Panacibacter ginsenosidivorans: one gene and its partner. The protein of the gene in region 1 interacts with the protein of each later gene in a pairwise test. Links are inferred from orthologs where the notes say so. Each region holds a gene or a part of one and is shown in the gene's direction. Other genes may lie near its edges. The genes, in order: pepT and tpiA.

Evidence for each region.
Region 2: the proteins of pepT (region 1) and tpiA interact in binary tests that used the Escherichia coli proteins (3 or more experiments, as listed by UniProt). The link is inferred for Panacibacter ginsenosidivorans from one-to-one orthologs.

Annotation. Positions count from the first base shown.
Region 1 is NZ_CP042435.1:2,242,182-2,252,882, forward strand. Bases 3,663-6,599 are described here. They hold pepT (peptidase T), read left to right. Parts: upstream 3,663-4,477; coding sequence 4,478-5,722; downstream 5,723-6,599. Other genes in these bases: tig (trigger factor), read left to right, coding at 3,663-4,286; FRZ67_RS09410 (SPFH domain-containing protein), read left to right, coding at 5,775-6,599. Also shown: ATP-dependent Clp protease ATP-binding subunit ClpX, read right to left, coding at 1-671; FRZ67_RS09385 (ClpP family protease), read right to left, coding at 768-1,400; FRZ67_RS09390 (ClpP family protease), read right to left, coding at 1,514-2,203; FRZ67_RS23490 (hypothetical protein), read right to left, coding at 2,362-2,535; more of tig, read left to right, coding at 2,925-3,662; more of FRZ67_RS09410, read left to right, coding at 6,600-6,704; FRZ67_RS09415 (MotA/TolQ/ExbB proton channel family protein), read left to right, coding at 6,962-7,642; FRZ67_RS09420 (ExbD/TolR family protein), read left to right, coding at 7,746-8,141; prmC (peptide chain release factor N(5)-glutamine methyltransferase), read right to left, coding at 8,134-8,994; bifunctional diaminohydroxyphosphoribosylaminopyrimidine deaminase/5-amino-6-(5-phosphoribosylamino)uracil reductase RibD, read left to right, coding at 9,122-10,231; FRZ67_RS09435 (IMPACT family protein), read left to right, coding at 10,231-10,701. UniProt on the Escherichia coli protein: Cleaves the N-terminal amino acid of tripeptides.
Region 2 is NZ_CP042435.1:70,046-80,785, forward strand. The notes cover bases 5,358-8,333. They hold tpiA (triose-phosphate isomerase), read left to right. Parts: upstream 5,358-6,452; coding sequence 6,453-7,214; downstream 7,215-8,333. Other genes in these bases: FRZ67_RS00345 (putative sugar nucleotidyl transferase), read left to right, coding at 5,358-6,417; FRZ67_RS00355 (hemerythrin domain-containing protein), read left to right, coding at 7,313-7,783; FRZ67_RS00360 (lipopolysaccharide biosynthesis protein), read left to right, coding at 7,855-8,333. Also shown: FRZ67_RS00320 (MFS transporter), read left to right, coding at 1-1,161; FRZ67_RS00325 (GNAT family N-acetyltransferase), read right to left, coding at 1,262-1,552; FRZ67_RS00330 (aspartate kinase), read right to left, coding at 1,771-3,090; FRZ67_RS00335 (DUF3592 domain-containing protein), read left to right, coding at 3,412-3,855; FRZ67_RS00340 (serine hydrolase domain-containing protein), read right to left, coding at 3,998-5,143; more of FRZ67_RS00345, read left to right, coding at 5,254-5,357; more of FRZ67_RS00360, read left to right, coding at 8,334-9,171; FRZ67_RS00365 (glycosyltransferase family 4 protein), read left to right, coding at 9,326-10,519; FRZ67_RS00370 (hypothetical protein), read right to left, coding at 10,491-10,740. UniProt on the Escherichia coli protein: Involved in the gluconeogenesis. Catalyzes stereospecifically the conversion of dihydroxyacetone phosphate (DHAP) to D-glyceraldehyde-3-phosphate (G3P).

The DNA of each region.
Region 1 (10,701 bases):
CCGCCTTGTGGTGGCACTAATACTTCCGTCCCTTCCAGCATTTTTAAAAGGCCCTGTTGTACTCCTTCGCCGCTTACATCACGGGTAATAGATGGATTATCTCCTTTACGGGCAATCTTATCAAGTTCGTCAATGTATACAATACCTTTTTCTGCAGCAGCTACGTCGTAGTTACAAACCTGCAGCAACCGGGTAAGCATGCTTTCAACATCTTCACCAACATAACCCGCTTCTGTAAATACAGTTGCATCAACAATAGCAAAAGGAACATTCAATAGACGTGCAATTGTTTTTGCAAGCAATGTTTTGCCCGTACCTGTTTCCCCAACCATAATGATGTTGCTTTTTTCTATTTCAACCTCATCATTCTGTTGCTTCTGAGTAATTCTTTTGTAATGATTGTAAACCGCAACTGATAATATCTTCTTTGCATCTGTTTGACCAATCACATACTCATCCAGAAACTGTTTTATCTCCATCGGTTTGCGAATGTTAAACCGATATTGCGTTGTTTGAATCTCGTGTCTTTTCTGTAGCTCCTGTACAATGATCTCCTGGGCATGCTCTACACAATTTTCGCAGATATGCCCTTCCTGGCCGGCAATAAGGATTTTCACCTCATCACGGCTTTTCCCACAAAAGGAACAATGTAAATTTGTTTGTTTTGCCATAATAAATGCAGCGATTTAAGTATTTGTGGGGTTTCAGGGCCACAGCAAAAATACTTAAATCGCTGTAAGTGATTTTTAAAAAATTTTAAGTCAGGCTTAAAGCTTATCCAATACCTTGTCTACAATACCATAAGCAACTGATTCTTTGGCGTCCATCCAATAATCACGGTCAAAATCTTTCATGATCTGCTCTACCGTTTTGCCACAGTTTTCAGCTAATATCTTTGCCCCTATCTCTTTTGTTTTGCGCATTTGATTGGCTTGAATTTCAATATCAGCCGATGTGGCTTGGAAATAACCGCCAAGACTTGGCTGGTGTATCATTACTTCACCATGAGGATAAATGAACCGTTTTCCTTTTGTGCCGGCACTTAATAAAATAGATCCCATACTTGCAGCAAGACCCATACAAATGGTGCTTACCGGAGATTTTATCAAGCGCATGGTATCATACATCACCATACCGCTGGTAACCATTCCACCCGGACTATTGATGAAGAATCTGATCTCATCACCCGGTTTGTCTGCATCAAGTAACAAAAGTTTTGAAACAATGTCTCTTGCAGATTTATCATCTACAATGCCCCATAGATACACAGCTCTTTTTTCCAAAAAAAGCTGCTCCATTTTTTTCATCAGAAATGGACTATGTGCTTCCGGTTTATTTTCCTTTTCGTTTTCTTCTTCTTCATCCATTACAGGATGAATAATATATTTTGACTGCATCATATTAACGTTCTATATTGTAAGTATAAGTTTTTGTGAATCCTACTTTTGTATTTTATGGCATCGCCTGTTGCGTCGCACTCTTATGCGTTTTGCTATAGAATGAGCATTCGCAGTTACTTCTTTTCCTTTCTTGGATTAGTTAATAATACTTCATCCACCAATCCATAAGCTTTACTTTCATCTGCTGTCATCCAAAAATCACGATCACAATCTATAGCTACCTTTTCTACAGGTTGGTTAGTATGATGTGCTATAACATGATACAATTCCTGTTTGATCTTTTTTATTTCCCTTGCAGTGATCTCGATGTCTGTTGCCTGCCCGCCAATTGCACCACTTGGCTGATGAAGCATAATCCGTGCATGTTTCAAAGCACTGCGTTTACCTGTTACACCGGCACACATTAAAATTGCGCCCATGCTTGCAGCCATGCCTGTGCAAATTGTAGATACATCAGGGCTTACAAATTGCATGGTATCGTAAATACCAAGACCTGCATAAACGCTGCCACCCGGGCTGTTGATGTACATCTGTATATCACGTGTGCGATCTGTACTATCTAAAAATAATAGCTGTGCGGTTACAATGTTTGCCACATAATCATTAATGCCTTCGCCGAGAAAGATAATGCGATCCATCATCAAACGGCTGAATACATCCATACTCGCTACATTCAATGGTCTTTCTTCTATAATGTATGGCGTAAGATTTGTTACATTGTGATTAAGATAGCTATGCAGCGTACTGCTGCTGATACCCTGATGCTTCACAGCATACTTTTCAAATTCCTTTCCAAAATTCATTTGTAATTATTTTCGATTGAAGATAAGTGTTTTGAACAATCAACGCCAAAAGATACCAAATACCATGCAAACGGCTTTTCACGTCAAAAGGGCAGAAAAGTCTATCATTTGCATTCCATTGTTTATCGTTATTACAATTCTTCCCTGAGAAAAATACATTATGGCATAAAGTCTTCTTCCTCTTTTGGGCCGTATTTATCAAAAAGTTTATTGATAGCCCCTGCGAATATGGGAAATTTCTCTTTGGCAAAGTCCTTAATTACTTCAATGGCTTTATAGGCTTGCTCTTCCGTTAACCCCTGCGCTTTCAATCGGTCAATAAGTTCCTGCATAATTACGAATTGTAATGTTATAAAAACTAAAGGTAATGCTGCCTGTTGAAAGCAAAAAAGTTAATAGATGAGCATAGCCGAATAGTGTGCGAAGTGTACAAGTGAGTGACACAACGAAGCTAAATAGCAGTATAAAAGCCGGCAATACAAAACTTTTGCAAACAAACAATTCAACTACACTTGCCCTTTTGTGTAAATTCCCTATTTTTGCGCCCCCGATTTGAATTTGTTACCGGGATTCCTGCGGATGTGGCGAAACTGGCAGACGCACTAGACTTAGGATCTAGCGCCGCAAGGCATGTAGGTTCGATTCCTATCATCCGCACCAAATGGCTGATAAGTTGTATGAACGACTTATCAGCCAAAACTTAAAATTCTCAATTTATTTTATGGCAACTGTTACGAGGGAAAATATCGGTAAGCTTACAGATAAGCTTATTGTAAAAGTGGCGAAGGAAGATTACCTGCAATCGTTTGAAAGCAGCCTGAAGAAATATGCTAAAACAGCTAATATATCTGGCTTTCGTAAAGGAATGGTACCCGCCAGCCTCGTGAAAAAAATGTATGGCCAGGGTGTATTTTCTGATGAAGTTTTACGCCTTGTGGAAAAGCAATTGCAGGATTATATGGTGCAGGAGCAACTTGATATTTTTGCCCAGCCTTTACCCCTGGAAAACGATGCACGTATGCTGGATATGAATAATCCTGCTGATTATGCATTTGCTTTTGAAATAGGATTAAAGCCTGCTTTCGATCTACATATTTCAGATATAAAAGTTACCCGGTATGTAATACAGGTTACAGAGCAAATGATAAATGAAGAAGTAGAACGTTTAACAACCCGTCACGGTAAAATGACAGAGCCTGAAGCTGTAAGCGGCGATAATAATGTGCTGAATGTAGAATTTACAGAGGTTGATAAAGACGGTAATGCTATTGAAGGGGGATTAATAAAATCTAACTCTTTACTGGTAAAATATTTTGCCGAATCAGTTCGCCCTGAATTAATCGGTAAAAAGAAAGATGACACCATCACAATTCAGCTGAGCACTGCATTTGACGAAAAAGAAAGAGAATGGGTAATCGGCGATCTTGGCCTTAATAAAGACAGCAAAGAAGATGCAGATAAATTGTTTAAACTACTTATCACAAAAGTAGGCCTGGTTGAAAAAGCTGAAATGACTGAATCATTCTTTGAAACAGTTTATCCCGGCCGCAGCATAAAAACTGAAGAAGAGTTTCGCAATGCAGTGAAAGTAGAGATCGAAAATTATTATGCCGCGCAAAGCAGTAACCAGGTACACGATCAGATCTATCACCATCTTACAGATCACACCACTATGGACTTTCCGGAAAGCTTCCTGAAAAGATGGTTGAAAGATGGCAGTGAAAAACAGAAAACTGACGATGAGACAGAAAAAGAATATCCTTCTTTTGTAAACCAGTTGAAATGGTCATTAATCAGCAGCAAGCTAATTAATGAAAATAAGATCACTGTTGACCCGGCCGAGATCAGGCAGTTTGCACTTAACCAAATAGCAGGTTATATGGGCATGCAGAATCTTGACGAAGCACCATGGCTTGATGAATATGCCAACCGCATGATGAAAGATCAAAAGTTCGTGGAAGAAACATATATGAAACTGCAGACTGAAAAATTATTCAGGTTAGTAGAGCAGCAGGTTCAGGCAACAGAAGAGAGCATCAGTGCAGAAGATTTTGCAAAGAAGTTGCATCACCATCATCATTAATAAATTTTCACTCTGACTATAGTTATCCGGGGCTTTTATAAGTTCCGGGTTTTTTATTTTACAAGCTTGGGTTTTCATGGCGTCGCCTCTTGTGTCACTCACTTCATCGTTCTTCTTTCAATTGAAAATTAGATTTCATTTGCGTCCATTAATGTAAATCGTGAAATTCGTGTTCAAAAAATTCGTGTTTAATGAAAGATTACCTATTCACGGTTGCAGAAAGATTCATGCGTTATGTACAGGTAGATACACAAAGTGACCCCACAAGCCATAAACATCCTACCACAGAAAAGCAGAAAGATCTAAGTAAGGTATTAACATCAGAACTATTAAGTCTTGGCTTGGCAGATGCGCATACAGATGAATATGGTTATGTGTATGCAACCATTCTTTCCAATACAGATAAAAAAGTTCCTGCAATTTGTTTTTGCAGTCATGTAGATACAGCACCTGATTGCAGTGGCACCAACGTAAAACCTATACTACATAAACATTATAGCGGAGAAGACATTATACTGCCAGATGATACAACACAGGTGATCAGTAAAAAAGATTATCCTTATTTAGAAAAACATATTGGTAATGACATTATCACTGCAAGTGGATTAACACTATTGGGCGCTGATGATAAAGCCGGTGTAGCTGTTATTATGGATATGGCAAACTATCTTGTATCGCATCCTGAAATAAGACATGGAGATATTAAAATTCTTTTTACGCCTGATGAAGAAGTAGGACAAGGCACCGCAAAACTCGATCTCAAAAAGTTAGGTGCAGATTATGCCTACACATTAGATGGCGGCGAAGCCGGCACTTTTGAAGATGAAACATTTAGTGCAGATGGCGCAAGGATTATTATAAACGGGGTTATCTCTCACCCAGGTTATGCAAAAGACAAAATGGTAAATGCTTTAAAGATTGCCGGAGAAATTTTAGCCGCATTACCAAAAAATGAATTCAGTCCTGAAACAACCAAAGGAAGACAAGGTTTTGTGCATCCTGTTTCAGTAAATGGAATTGCAGAAAAAGCAACCATAGAATTTATTATCCGCGATTTTATTACAACCAATCTTGAAAAGCATGAGAAAAGACTGGAAGCCATTGCTGAAGAAGTAATGAGCAAACATACCAAAGCAGGTATGCAATTTGAAGTATGGGAACAGTATCGCAACATGAAAGAAATACTGGATCAGCATACACAGGTTTCTGCATTTGCAGCAGAAGCATACAAACGTGCAGGTTTAAATGTAGTGAATGAACCAATTCGTGGCGGAACAGATGGTAGCCGCTTAAGTTTTATGGGATTACCTTGCCCGAATATTTTTACCGGCATGCAGGCTATACACAGCAAGCATGAATGGATTGCTGTTAAGGATATGGAGAAAGCAGTAGAAGTTTTGGTAAACCTTGTACAGGTATGGGAGGAGAACAGTTAATTTTTAAACTTGATGTTCCAATGCTTATCTTTCCTTTTTAAAATCTAACAATATGGAATTTATTTCTTACTGGTGGGTGCTCGTCATAATCTTTATATTTTTTAGCGGGTTCGTATCTATAAACCAGGGTACCATTGGTGTAATAACAATGTTTGGCAAATATCAGCGTGTTTTAAAGCCGGGATTGAATTTCAAGATCCCGGTAATAGAACAGATATATAAACGTATCAGTATACAGAACCGTTCTGTGGAACTCGAATTCCAGGCGGTTACTGCAGACCAGGCCAATGTATATTTCAAAAGCATGCTGCTTTATGCAGTAATGGGTGCAGAGGAAGAAACGATCAAAAAAGTAGCTTTCAAATTCTTTAGTGATAAGGATTTGATGCAGGCATTGGTAAGAACAATTGAAGGTAATATCCGTTCATTTGTAGCTACGAAACGCCAGGCAGAAATTCTTGGTTTGAGAAAAGAAATTATTGATGCTGTAAAATTTGAAGTAGATCATGTGCTGGAAGAATGGGGTTACCATCTGCTTGATTTGCAGATCAATGATATAACATTCGATCAGGCAATTATTGACAGCATGAGCAAAGTTGTTGCCAGTAATAATTTAAAAGCTGCTGCAGAAAATGAAGGCCAGGCATTATTGATCACAAAAACAAAAGCGGCGGAAGCAGAAGGTAACGCTATAAAAATAGCTGCAGAAGCAGAAAGAGAAGCTGCAAGATTGCGCGGACAAGGCGTTGCATTGTTCAGAGAAGAAGTGGCCAAAGGTATGAGTCAGGCTGCAGAACAAATGAAACAAGCCAACCTTGACACAAACGTTATTCTCTTTAGCATGTGGACAGAAGCAATCAAAAATTTTGCTGAAGTTGGTAAAGGCAATATTATGTTTCTTGATGGAAGTACAGATGGCATGCAAAAAACAATGAACCAGATAATGGCCATGTTGAAGATGAATACCGATAAACAGAAATAATAACTAATTAGTAAACAGTAGAAATATCGGCCGGAAATTTCCGGCCGATATTTTTTTGTTGTTTGTTTTATTGCTGCGTAAGGATAAAAAGTACAAGTGTGCGACGCAACAGGCGACGCCACAACTGCTTTAGCCGGGTTCATAATTTTCCCCTTTGTGCAAAATCTTTCTTAAATCATACACAGGTTGATAATTTATACACACATTGTCCGTTGTTTTGAGTTAACACATACTTTAGCAAAAACCTAATTTATATCATGGTTGTATTATTACAGGTTCAGGACAGCGTTACAACAGCCATAAATGCAGTAGCGCCGCAAACAGAAAGTGCATGGAGCATATTACAGAAAGGCGGTTTTTTGATGTATCCTTTATACGCATTATTTGTGGCCACCATTTTTGTTTTTTTTGAACGCTTTTTTGCTATTAATAAAGCTTCAAAGATCGATGCAAATTTTATGAGCATCATCCGCGATAATATTATGACAGGCAACCTGAGCGCTGCAAGAAATCTTGCAAAAAATACTGACAATGCTGTTGCACGCATTATAGACAAAGGCATTCAGCGCATTGGTAAACCAATTGATGCCATTGAAAAAAGCATGGAGAATGTAGGCAATCTTGAAGTGTATAAAATGGAACGCAATATTTCTATTTTATCGCTGGTGTATGGCATTGCGCCTATGATCGGTTTTCTTGGAACCATCTTTGGTATGTTGCAATTGTTCTCGGCCATCAGTACAACAGGAGATTTTACACCTGCTTCCATTGCGGGTGGTATTTATACAAAAATGGTAACGTCTGCAAGTGGTCTGATCATTGGTTTGCTTGCTTACCTGGCTTATAATTTTTTGAATGCACAGATCGGTAAAACGGTAAATAAAATGGAAGCAGCAAGCGCAGATTTTGTAGATATGTTGCAGGAGCCAACACGCTAATTTTTTATGAGCTAAGCTTTTGAATAAGCATTAAGCTTTCGTTGCGTCGCACACTTGTACGTTCAGATTTTTTCTCAAACGGAAACAACAGTAATAAAGACAAATGAAACTGAAAAGAAGCAAATCACATGGAGAACTTCACGCTAATGCGCTGAACGATATCCTGTTCATACTGTTGTTCTTTTTTCTTATTGTATCTACACTTGCCAATCCAAATATTGTAAAAGTGAATAACCCTGCGGGCAAAAAAGATACAAAAGCAAAACAGAATATTGTAATCTCTATTGATAAGGCACAGAAATTATATCTTGGTCAAAAGCTTATTGATATAAACATGATCGATACTATTCTCAAAGCAGAAGTAATGAAGCAAAGAGCCTTTGTAGATACACCTTCTGTAGTTGTTAATGCAGATACTTCTGCATATTATGGAGAAGTATTCAAAGTTATGCAAAGCGCTAAACGTGCCGGGGCAAAGGTTGTAGCTATTGTTAAGTAAAGCTTGCTTTTACCATTCTGTCTTTTCCCTGCATGTCTTTTTTTATTTCAATATTTGAATAGCCTTTCTGCTTAAGTAAATCCTTTACTTCATTTCCCAGCATCTCATTGATCTCAAAAAAAAGTTGACCATCTTTGTTTAAATGCTGCAAGCCAAGTTCAGTAATAGTTTTATAAAATAATAAAGCGTCTTCATCGGGAACAAATAATGCAAGGTGTGGTTCATGCAATAATACATTATCACGCATTTCTTTTTCTTCTGATTGCTTTATATATGGTGGATTACTTACAATGATATCAAAAAGTGGAAGTGAGTTCCATTTATCCCTGTCGAGGATATTTGTTTTATAAAAAGTTATATCTACGTTTTGTGTTACAGCATTTTTCTTTGCAACATTTAATGCGTCTTCAGAAACATCTAATGCATGCACATCAAGTTCCGGGAGTTTCTTTTTCAAAGCAATAGGAATACAACCGCTACCAGTTCCAATATCTAAAACTTTTTGATTTTTTACTTTTGACTTTTTAGTCTCTTCAACAATCCACATTACCAGTTCTTCCGTTTCAGGTCTTGGTATCAATACATTTTCATCAACATAAAATTTTATTCCTGCAAACCAAGCTTCGTGCAAAATATATTGTACAGGCTTGTGTTGTAGTAATTGTTCTGTATAAGTTTTTAGCGATTCCTCTTGCAAAATATTTAAAGGAAACTGCTTATTGGTTATTCTGTCAATTCTTTTGAAGCCAGTAATATGTTCGATTGTCCAGTCTGCAATATTGGCTGATTCCCTGTCATCATACAGTTCAAACAATTGATACATGAGTTGAGTATAAGCTTCCTGGATGCCCATACTGCAATGTTAAGATGATTTCGGTTAGTTTTGCGGCTTGCAAATATGTTGCGTAAAGATCAGAACGTACAAGTGTGCGACGCAACAACATTTAATAGTAGCAATACAGCTGGGCCAATAAAAATAAATGACAGCAGACGAACAATACATGCACCGTTGTTTACAGCTTGCAGAAATGGGAGCAGGTTTTGTTGCCCCCAATCCTATGGTGGGTGCGGTGTTGGTATATAAAGGCAGGATAATTGGCGAAGGCTATCACATGCAATATGGCAAGGCACATGCGGAAGTAAATTGTATTAACAGTGTTGCAGAAAAGGATCATGATTTGATTGCTTCATCCACTATCTATGTTTCACTTGAACCTTGTGCACATTTTGGCAAAACACCACCCTGCGCCGATCTTATCATAGCAAAGAAAATTCCAAATGTTGTTGTTGGTTGCAGAGATCCTTTTAAAGAAGTTGATGGCAAAGGAATTGAAAAACTTTTAGCCGCAGGTATTGATGTAAAAGTTGGTGTACTTGAATCAGCTTGCAAAGAATTGAATAAACGATTCTTTACATTTCATTCAGAACACAGACCATATATTATTTTGAAATGGGCGCAAACAGCGAATAAAAAAATTGCAACCTCACCCAAACCCTCTCCAAAGGAGAGGGCTTTAAAACAAACAGATAAAAGATTACTTATTACAAATGCATTGACCAATAAACTCGTACATAAATGGCGTAGTGAAGAAGCCGCGATATTGGTTGGTACCAACACTGCTTTATTGGATGATCCTGAATTATCAAACCGGTTATGGAGTGGTAAAAGCCCAACAAGGTTGGTTGTGGATATGCATTTGCGTTTGCCACGCAACTTGAAAATCTTTGATGGAAAACAACCGACAATTATTTTTAACACATTGCAACATTCAGAAGATGTTTTCAAAATTCTCCCCCCACCGGGGGGAGTTAGAGGGGGGCTTTACCAGGTTACAGATGATGTAAGTATTGTTCATCAAATACTCAATGCCTGTTACCAAAATAATATTCAAAGTATACTGGTAGAAGGTGGCGCAAAACTGCTGCAAACTTTTATTGATGAAGGCTTGTGGGATGAAGCAAGAATTATAACAAACGAGTTATTGATTGTTGAGGAAGGCTTAGCAGCACCGGAGTTAAGCAATCATCAATTTACAGGTTCAACAAAAATTTTGGATGACAGGATAGCTCACTACAAGAAAACTAATTAATGCAACAAAAGGAGTTTTACAATACAGTAGGTCAGCAATCCGTAGCCGAATTTAAAGATAGAGGCAGTCGCTTTCTGGCGTATGCTTTCCCTATAAAAGATGTTGAGGAATTTAAAAATCATTTGCAGCAATTAAAGAAAGAACATCCAAAAGCAGTGCACCATTGCTTTGCTTACCGCATTGGTTTAGATGGCAATAATTTTCGTGTAAGCGATGATGGCGAACCTTCCGGCACAGCAGGCAAACCAATACTTGGGCAAATAGACAGTAAAGAGCTTACCAATACGCTGGTTGTTGTAGTTCGCTATTTTGGCGGCACCTTATTAGGGGTGCCTGGTCTTATTAATGCTTATAAAAACGCCACATCTATGGCGTTGCAGTTAACTACGATAATTGCAAAAGCGGTAGAAGTTAATTATATGTTGCAGTACGATTACACGCAGATGAATGACGTGATGATCCTTGTAAAA
Region 2 (10,740 bases), 2.2 Mb from region 1 along the record:
GAATTTAGCTGGACTGAAAAAGACTACAGCAATATTGTAATGGCATTTTCAGCTGCCTATGCGCTCGGCCTTTTATTTTTTGGAAGGATAGTAGATCGCATCGGCACCAAACTTGGCTACACTGTTTCGGTAATAATCTGGAGCTTTGCCGCAATGGCGCATGCACTGGTGAAATCTACACTGGGCTTCGGTATTGCAAGAACGGCGTTGGGTTTGGGTGAATCGGGAAATTTTCCTTCTGCTATTAAATCTGTGGCAGAATGGTTTCCAAAAAAAGACCGTGCATTTGCAACTGGTATATTTAACAGCGGATCAAATGTAGCTGCCATTATCGGTCCGCCTGCTATCGCATGGATATTTGTATCTTATGGCTGGCAGAAGGCATTTATATGGACTGGTGCTATTGGTTTTCTATGGTTGATGTGCTGGCTTATATTTTATGACATACCTGCCAGACAAAAAAGACTTGGCAAAGCAGAATACGATTATATACACAGCGATGTAACAGATGAAAACAACACATCAAAAGTGGGTTGGGCCAAAATACTTTCTGTAAAACAAACATGGGCTTTTGTAATGGGTAAGTTTCTTACCGATCCGGTGTGGTGGTTTTATTTATTCTGGATACCATCTTATTTTAATACAACATATGGGTTAAACATCAGTACGTCTGCTATACATGTTTCTACTATTTATGTTGCAGCAGGTTTTGGAAGTGTACTTGGTGGTTATCTCTCCGGGTATTTTATTAAAAAAGGATTGCCTGTTTATAAAGCAAGAAAAAAGGCAATGTTCATTTTTGCACTTTGTGTTGTGCCGGTAATATTTGTTCGTTACACTGATGATATTTGGATTGCTGTTGCGCTTATAAGCCTTGCTACGGCTGCACACCAGGCATGGAGTGCGAATATATTTACAACTGCATCTGATATGTTTCCAAAGAAAGCACTAAGCTCTGTTGTTGGAATAGGGGGCATGGCGGGCTCAGTGGGTGGTATTCTTTTTCCGTTGCTGATAGGTGTGGTGCTCGATAAATTTAAACTCGCAGGAACAATAAGCACTGGTTACAATATTATCTTTTTTATCTGCGGCACTTCCTATCTGCTGGCTTGGCTTATGATGCACCTGCTTGCGCCGTCTATGAAAAAGGTTGATCTGTAAGAATTTTTTTTGAGGTCAGCTTATCTTTTCATGGCATCGCCTGTTGTGTCACTCACTTGTACGTTCTGTTTTTCAATAATGCTGCAGCATAGCGCATTTTCTACCGGTAATTTTTATCAACCAGGTAATCATATTCCGGATGTTTCTTTAAATAGGAAGCTACAAAAGGACAGTACACAATTATTTTCTTTTGATGTTCTTTTGCCCATTCCAATGCATGCACTGCCAAAGCAGAAGCAATGCCTTTGCCACCTAATGTGTCGGGCACATCTGTATGCATTAGTGCAATATCATCTTTGTAAAAGCGGTACTGCAAAAACGCCAATTCATTATCCATACTTACTTCGAATTGCTGCATTGTTTCGTTGTTGGTAACTATAATTTTTTCCATCGATATTTTTTTATCGGTAGCCCTGGATTAACACTCAAAAACATAATGCTCTAATGTAAGAAAAAATCTATTGCATTTATTGTCGAATAGTTATTGGAGAAGTACAAGTGTGCGACGCAACGGATGATGATAATAATTATGCTGCCTGGATCAAAAAATATTCTCATTAAAATAAAAACCCGGCTATAAATAACCAGGCTTTTTTATACTATGATTTATTACAATCCAAATACGCCTTTGTTGATCAACTGCAGTGTTTCTTTTTTATGCGATGCTGGAATAAGTAAGGAAATATTATTGTTACTGCCTCCATAACTTACCATGCGCAAAGGAATGGAACTGATCGATTCAAAAACTTTCTTCATCACATCAGGTGTTTGCGCAATATCGTTGCCAACAATGGAAACAATGGTCTGGTCTTTATCTATCTCCACATTACCAAATGGTTCAAGCTCCTGTATTATAGCATCAAGGTTTGTATCAGAATCTATTGTTACACTTACAGCTACTTCAGAAGTGGTGATCATATCAATGGAAGTGCGGTATTTTTCAAACACTTCAAATATTTTTCTCAGAAAACCATAAGCCAGTAACATGCGGCTGCTCTTGATCTTGATGGCAATGATGCCATCTTTTGCTGCCACTGCTTTTGCGCCGTTTCCCTTCACATCTCCCTGTATGGTTGTACCCTTTGCATCGGGCTGCATAGTGTTGAGTAATTTAACCGGCACATTGTAATGCTGTGCGGGCCATATACATGCAGGGTGTAAAATCTTCGCACCGAAATAAGCAAGCTCTGCTGCTTCGTCAAAACTTAATAATTCAACGGGCACTGTTTTATCAACAATACGTGGATCATTGTTGTGCATGCCATCAATATCTGTCCATATTTCACATACACTTGCATTAATAGCTGCAGCAATTAATGATGCAGTATAATCACTGCCACCACGTTTTAAATTATCCACTTCACCTCTTGCATTGCGGCAGATATAACCTTGTGTTACAAATAATTTTTTATTGGTGTTTTGTTGCAGCAACTGGCTAAGCTTTACTTTAATGCTGCCCACCTGTGGTTCTTCATTGGCATCAATGCTCATAAATTCAAGTGCAGGCAACAACAAATGATCTATACCATTTTCTTCCAGATAAACGCAGAATAATTTAGTACTCATCAACTCGCCCTGGGCAAGAATATCTTTATTCAACGCATCGCTGAAAGATATTTTCAAAATAATATTCAGGAATTCGAAATGCTCTGTAACAATGGCGTTTGCTTTTAACAATGATGCTTCTGAATGTACCAGTTCTTTTACAAAATTCCTGTAATGTGCTTCCAGCTCATCTATCTTTCGTTTGGCAGCTTCACGGTCGCTGTGTGCAAGACTATCGCTAATAGCTACCAATGCATTGGTAGTTCCGCTTAAAGCGCTGAGCACAACAATTTTAGGTTCGGCATCTTTTGTTATCAGTTGTGCTACCTGGTGCATACGTTCCGGCTTACCTACGCTGGTGCCGCCAAACTTCATAATTTTCATGAGATATTCCCCCGCCCCGATTTTTTGGTTGTATAAAAATTTTGAGGCTGCAAAAGTATATTGTCTGTAAGAAATATGAAGAAGAATTTTGTGTTCCCGGCGTTATAGCCATACTGATCGTCCCTTGCGTCGCACACCTGCGCTGCTTTTCTTTGCGAAGCTTCTGCATTTTAGCATAGCTATAATAAATAAAATTATAGGGCGTTTTCAAAAAAACAATAAGGCTAAAACGTATTAATTATCAATTAATGCATTCAATTACACATTGTTCATAGCCAAAATGACTTAATTTCATTTTTTTGAAACAAAACCGCTGCTTACATGACAACAGCCTTCCTGGTATTTAAGCTGATAATTTTTATTTTCCTGCTTTGTTTGCTCTTCTACTTCTTTGTTTTTACAACCATCAAAAAACTTTTACGACGCAGAAAAATAAGAACACAAGGTGAGAAAGCGCTTGCTTCTGTTATTGATTACAAAATGGCCAAGGATTCAGACAGGGTTCGTTCTTATTTTCCTGTACTGCAGTTCAGAACAAAGGACGACCAGGTAGTAACGGTACATTCAAAGAAAGCAAGAACAACAAAATATCCTGCAGGCCATATGATCACCGTTTATTATATGCGTGCTGATCCTTCCAAATTTTATATTTCAGGTCTTGTACCTTTTATAAAGATCGCCGGTATTATTTTAGGCAGTAGTGGTGTTGTATTGCTTTGCTATGAAATTTTTAAGACGGTAAAGTTGATAATTGCAGGGGCATAATGCTTTAGATAAAGATTTTATACTATTAATTCCAAAACAAATATCTAATTAGATGCATTTAATGCTCCACTATATTCCAACCGATAAAAGGATTGCGACGCAACAGGTGATGCTATGAAATACTATAGCTGATATAATAAAATTATTCTTCCAGTTTCGATGTATCTAACCTTCCGGTGAAGATGCTTTGCATTTCTTTAGCCTGGTAAATATTCCGGTTGAGTTTATTGCCGAGCACAATGATGACAGCAGTATCCTGTACAAGCCTTGTAAATACTGTATTGCTGCCATGCCATTTGCCATTGTGATAAACAATAGTATCGCCATTGTTGAAGAAGAGATGCCAGCCAAGACCATAATTATGTTTGGTTCTTTTTTCAAAACTATAGGGCTCGAAAGCCATTTCTGTTGTTGATTTTCGGGTAAAAAGATTTTCGTATAATACTTTGTCCCAGGTAAAAAGATCACGGGCTGTGCTGTACACATTTTTATCACCGTAGGTACAATCGAGATGATCCATCGGGAAGGGCCTGGTAACAGAATAAGTGGGCACATAATGCAACGTATCCGCCGCAGAAAAAATATAAGTATCTTTTAAACCAAGCGGTGTGAATACACTATCCTTCATGTATTTTGGAAAAGACTGGTTGGTTACATTCTCCACGATAAGCGCCAGCAATAAAAAATTGGTATTACAATAATGATATACACGGTCAGGCGCAGCATCTGCTTTTGGCTGGTGTTCTATCATGAAATTCACCACATCCCAGTTAGTGGCTTTTATTTTTTTGTTCCAGATAGAATCCATGAAGTATAAATAATTGGGAAGACCACTTCTATGATCCAGTAACATTTTTATAGTAATACCATGATAAGGAAGTTTTGGAAAATATTTTTGAATAGAATCGTCAAGGTTTAAGCGGCCTTCTTCCCAAAGCTTCAAAATCGTCATGGCCGTAAATGTTTTGGAGATAGATGCAAGATGAAAAGCGGAGTGCTCATCTACCGGTTGCTTTGTGGCAAAATTGGAAAAGCCTTTGTAATCTTCATATAATATTTCACCATTTTTTGCTACAAGAAAACTGCCGTTAAAACCTGTGGCTACGAGTTTTTTATCATAGTATTGTTCAATGGCAGTACTGTATTTTTTTATTTCAACTTGAGAAAGTGGTCTGAAGATGGAATCCGCTGTATTATTTACTGACGGTTGTTTGTTTTTGTTGTCGTTATTTTGCCCGCAGGCAAATGCACTGAGTAATAAAATAAATGTAAATATAGATCGGTTCACTGATGATTAATATTAGGAGTTTGAGAACGCGGCAAAATAAAAGAAACAGCGCCACATTCTTTTGCGATTATTTTCATTCTAACAATAACTTTACAAATTGTGGATAACAAATGAGTATTGTATTATTTGATAACACCGACCATAAGCATTTATACCCGCTTAATAATGCATGTGCCGTTGCAGATCTTCGTGTTGGTATCTGCACTGCAAAAGGGCGCTGGGAATTGCTTTTGAAACAAACGGTACATGTACATACGGAAGATTACCTTAGTTTATTGTATGGCCCAATACCTTCCGGCTCACATTACTGGATAGATGCATCAATTTTACCCGATACGGCGCTAGCAGAGCGCATTCTTTCACTAAATGAAAATGAAGCGCTGGCAGACACCGGTGGGTTAATTGCAGGTAAGAAAAACTTTGATGGGGCTAATTTCCCCAGGGAAAATTTATTGAACAGTTTTGAAACCATCTGCGAATATGAAACAGCAAAAAGAATTTTTCATGCATGGGATATGTTTGAGCTGAATGATCATATGCTGCGAAGCGATTTTGATTTGCTTACAAAAGATCGTCAATCAAGGCCACTGCCGCAAGGCAATCAATATATCAACCCTGAAAATATTTTTGTTGAAGAAGGTGCAACTATTAGCTGCGCTATCATCAACGCATCCGCAGGCCCTGTTTACATCGGTAAAAATGCCACTATTATGGAAGGAGCCCTTATACGTGGCCCTTTTGCAATGTGTAACGATTCTGTTATAAAAATGGGTGCCAAAATATATGGCGCCACAACGCTCGGTCCATGTTGTGTTGCAGGCGGCGAAATAAAGAACGCAATTCTGCAGGGATACAGTAATAAATCACATGATGGTTATCTTGGCGATGCAGTAATTGGCAAATGGTGCAACCTTGGCGCAGGCACCACCAACAGCAATGTAAAGAATACGGCAAGCATGGTCAAGATGTGGAACACCGTTGCACAGGACTACATAGAAGCCAATATAAAATGTGGTGTGGTAATGGGTGATTACAGCCGCACTGCTATCAATACTTCAATTAACACAGGTAGTGTTATAGGCACATGCTGTAATATTTTTGGCGAAGGTCTGTTACCAAAATATATCCCTGATTTTCAGTGGGGCAGTAAAGGCATCACAAGATATGAGCTGGAGAAAAGTTTTAAAGACATAGATAACTGGAAAAAAATGAAAGGCCAGTCTTTGTCAGATGCCGAAAAGAGAATTTTGCAATATATCTTTGAGACCACTTAATAAAAAACCAACATTTAAATAGAAACAGGACCGTTATGAGAAAACAAATTGCAGCAGCTAACTGGAAAATGAATCTTACCATTCAGCAGGGCGAACAATTACTTGATGCCATCATTGCAAAGCCGCATAGTTTATCGGCATACCAGCAGGCAGTATTTGCAGTGCCCTTTCCTTACCTGGCCATGGCGCAACAAAAAATTGCAGGGAAGAACAATGTATTTATAGCTGCACAAAACTGTTATAGTAAAAAAAGTGGTGCATATACCGGCGAGACATCTGTTGAAATGTTACAATCACTTGGAATAAGTGTGGTGGTGCTAGGCCACTCAGAGCGCCGCGAATATTTTGAAGAGAGTAACCAGTTTCTTGCAGACAAAGTAAATATCTGTCTCGAATATAATATTACTCCTATCTTTTGTTGTGGTGAACCGCTTAGCATTCGAGAAGCAGGTACGCAAAATCAGTTTGTAGAAAAGCAATTAGAAGAATCATTGTTTCATTTGTCTGCAGAGCAGGTGCAAAAGATCGTGATAGCTTACGAACCAATCTGGGCAATAGGTACAGGTAAAACAGCAACCAGCGCACAGGCACAGGAAATGCATGCATACCTGCGTTCTGTGTTTGCGGGTAAGTATGGAAATGAGGTTGCCAATAATATCAGCATTTTATATGGTGGCAGCGTTAAGGCCTCTAACGCAAAAGAAATATTTTCACAGCCCGATGTTGATGGCGGTCTTGTAGGTGGTGCATCATTGATAGCAGATGAATTTGTAACGATCATCAACAGTTTGAAATAGTAACAGTTGAGTGTGTAATATTATTGCACAAACTGCATTACTACTATGATGCTTTTGTTGTGTCACTCACTTGTACGTCAACAATAATTTCAGCAATTATGAAACGCCATGTGCAATTACAACCATTATCAAGGCAACACCATAATGGTTTACTGGCGGTATTACTGTTGAAAAAAGGAATTAAAAAAGCAGCATCTTCAAAAGAGATGGCTGCTTTTATTTTTGATTTCTGGCATAAAGATATTGAAGAGCACTTTAAAGCAGAAGAAAATTTTCTGGTGCCCGCTGTTGCCAATGCTGATTGCGATAAAGCACTTATAGAAACACTCAAAGAAGAACATGCTGTCTTGCGCTCCTATATTTCTTTGCTTCAGCATAACCCAAGAAATATGGAGGTGATTGAAAAATTTACAAATCTGCTGGAACAGCATATCCGTTTTGAAGAGAAAATATTTTTTCCTGCTGCAGAAAACTGCTTAACTGAAGAACAGTTAACAGAACTAGGCAAACACCTGCATGAAGGAGATACGCAGAACTGCATGAATTATCCTGTAAAATTCTGGGAATAAGATAACAGCGCTTATCCTGTAAAAGATATACTACAACAAAGAATCGTACTTTAGCAGCATAGAGCACACTAATGAATTTTAAGAAGCTACTTGCACAAAGCATTTTCTGGCGTGGATTTTATTTCTTTTCCGTTTTACTGGTCAATGTATTTTTATCAAGGTATCTGAAAGCAGCTGGTTCAGGCAGTCTTTATTTTCTTACTATCATTTTTTCTTTCCTGCAGGTTGTGCTGGCATTGGGTTTCGAACAAGGCTTTACTTATTTTGCTTCGGGTAATATTATCCGGCGCAACAAGCTTTTAAGTTTTGCAGGTTTATGGAGTGTTGTTGCAGGATTACTAATGATCGGCCTGGTACATCTTTATTTTCTTATAGACAAGACTATTGATGCAGGTCTACTACCTGCATGGTCATTATATGGTTTTCTATATATAAGCGGCCAAACGCTGATGGGTTATATAACAGCATTGTACTATACAAAAGAAAATTATATACTTCCCAATTTATTGCTTTCGCTGGTAAATATCATTTTTGTGATCATCATTCCATCCAAAGATGCTCCGACGAATGCAGGAGACGCCGCACATATAACTACACTTTATTTCTATACTTTCTTTGTATCCGGAATAGTATTGATCATTTCATTTTTTTTATACAACAGGAGAGAAGGGGTTTTTGGACTGCCACCTGTTCAACACCTGAAAAAGTTTTTACAATACTCGCTTACAGCACTTAGTGCCAATGTTATTTTTTTTTTAGTGTACAGGATAGATTATCTTTTTGTAAACAACAGCCCCGTTGCTACTGCGGCCGATCTTGGCAATTATATACAGGTGGCCAAGCTTGGGCAAATGTTGCTGATAGTGCCACAGATCATTGCCAGCGTAGTGTTTCCAAGAACAGCAAGCGGGTCTGACAGGCAGCGTTTGAATCATATTATTATGGTGATGGCAAGATTATTTTCACAATTATTTTTGTTGTTATTTATTGGCGTATTACTGCTTGGAAAGTTTTTCTTTATTAAAATATTTGGAGAAACATTTAACGCCATGCAAATACCTATGCTTCTTTTGATACCAGGCATTTTTTCTTTAAGTGTTTTGGTGTTGCTCTCCGCTTATTTTTCCGGTAAGGGGAAAGTAAAAGTAAATGTACAGGGTGCACTACTTGCATTGGTAGTGATGGTTGTGGGTGCATGGATCTTTGTGCCTCGTTATGGCATCATTGCAGCAGCGGCAGTTAGTACAGTAAGCTATGCAGTTAATATGGGTTATTCATTGTATATTTTTTATAAGGATTATCAGGTAAACTTTTTTGATTTTTTTAAATGGAGAAAAGAAGATTATTACTGGATAAAGAACCTGCTGGTAAAAGAAAAAGAAATATGAGTTTGCTCGTTTATGATGTGTAAAGTAGTTAATAATATACATCATACATGCAGCAGCGATACCGAACGTACAAGAGTGCGACGCAACAGCAGTTTAGTATTTATTCAAAAGCCCGGCACATAAAAATTCTAATAACTACAGAAGAAAATTTGCGATGAGAATATTGTGGTTGGCCAGTTGGTACCCCAATCCATATGAACCTTTTAATGGCGATTTTATACAACGCCATGCACAGGCAGTTGCTGAATTGTTGCCTGTTGATGTAATTCATGTATTGCAGGCAGGCAGAAGTTTGCCGGTAGAAAAAACAGCACTTATAGTGAACAAAAAAAATGGCCTTACAGAATATGTTCATGTATTTAAGTTCAGGCCTTTTGGTATTGCGTGGGTTGATAAATTGTGGTATAATATTTTGTATCACCGGTATTATAGTAAAATAATAAAAGAATATTTTGCTAAGAATGGAAAGCCTGATCTTATTCATGTACATGTACCGGTAAAAGCTGGCCTGATTGCATTACGGCTTTTAAAAAAAAAGAATATTCCTTTTATCGTTTCTGAGCAGTCATCACATTATGAAGAAACATCTCCTGACTATTTTTTAAAACGCAGCAAATATTTCCAGGTTAACACAAGACGTATTTTCAGCAATGCTATTTCGGTAACGAATGTTTCTGAAACTATTGGTAAAAAACTGCAATCATATTTTGAATTAAAAAACTACCGTACAATTCATAATCTTGTTGATACAGACCTGTTTTATTATAAACAGAAAGAGAAAAACAACAAACTGCGTTTTATACATGTATCTGCAATGGGGGAACAAAAAAATCCTGCGGGTATTATAAGAGCGTTGGCACAATTGAATATTTTCCACAAAGAGTGGGAATGTGTTTTGTGTGGTCCATATAAACAAGAGCTTAAATTAATGGTTGAAGAAAATGAACTGCATGCACAAATACAGTTTACCGGAGAAGTGGCGCATGATCGTGTGGCCAAAGAAATGCAGCAGGCTGATGTTTTTATACTGTTCAGTAATCATGAAAATTTTCCCTGTGTTGTAGCAGAGGCTTTGTGCTGCGGCTTGCCGGTTATTGCTGCCAACGCGGGTGGTGTGGCTGAAGCGGTTAATGATAGCAATGGTATTATTGTAAATGCAGGAGATGTGGAACAATTAACCAATGCCCTGCACAATATTGTGAAGAGCTTTGATAAATATGACCGTGCAATTATCTCAGCTAACGCAAAAGTGCTTTATAATAAAAAAAGAATTGCTGAGCAATTCGTGGAATTATATAATGATATAAATAATAGCCTTATTAATAAGGGCTATGAAAAACCACTATAATAATTATAGTTGCCAGCAGCCAGCCGTAAATGTAATAATTAATGAGATTATTCAGCCGCATATACTGCTTTCGTGACTGGTTATTACTCATGTAGAGATCACTTTTAGTATATACACGAAAGAAACTTGAAACAACTGCAGGCACATCAAAACCTTTGCTCCTGAATACGAGCACAATTTTAAGAATGATAGCAATTACTGTAAGAATATGCAGGTAAATA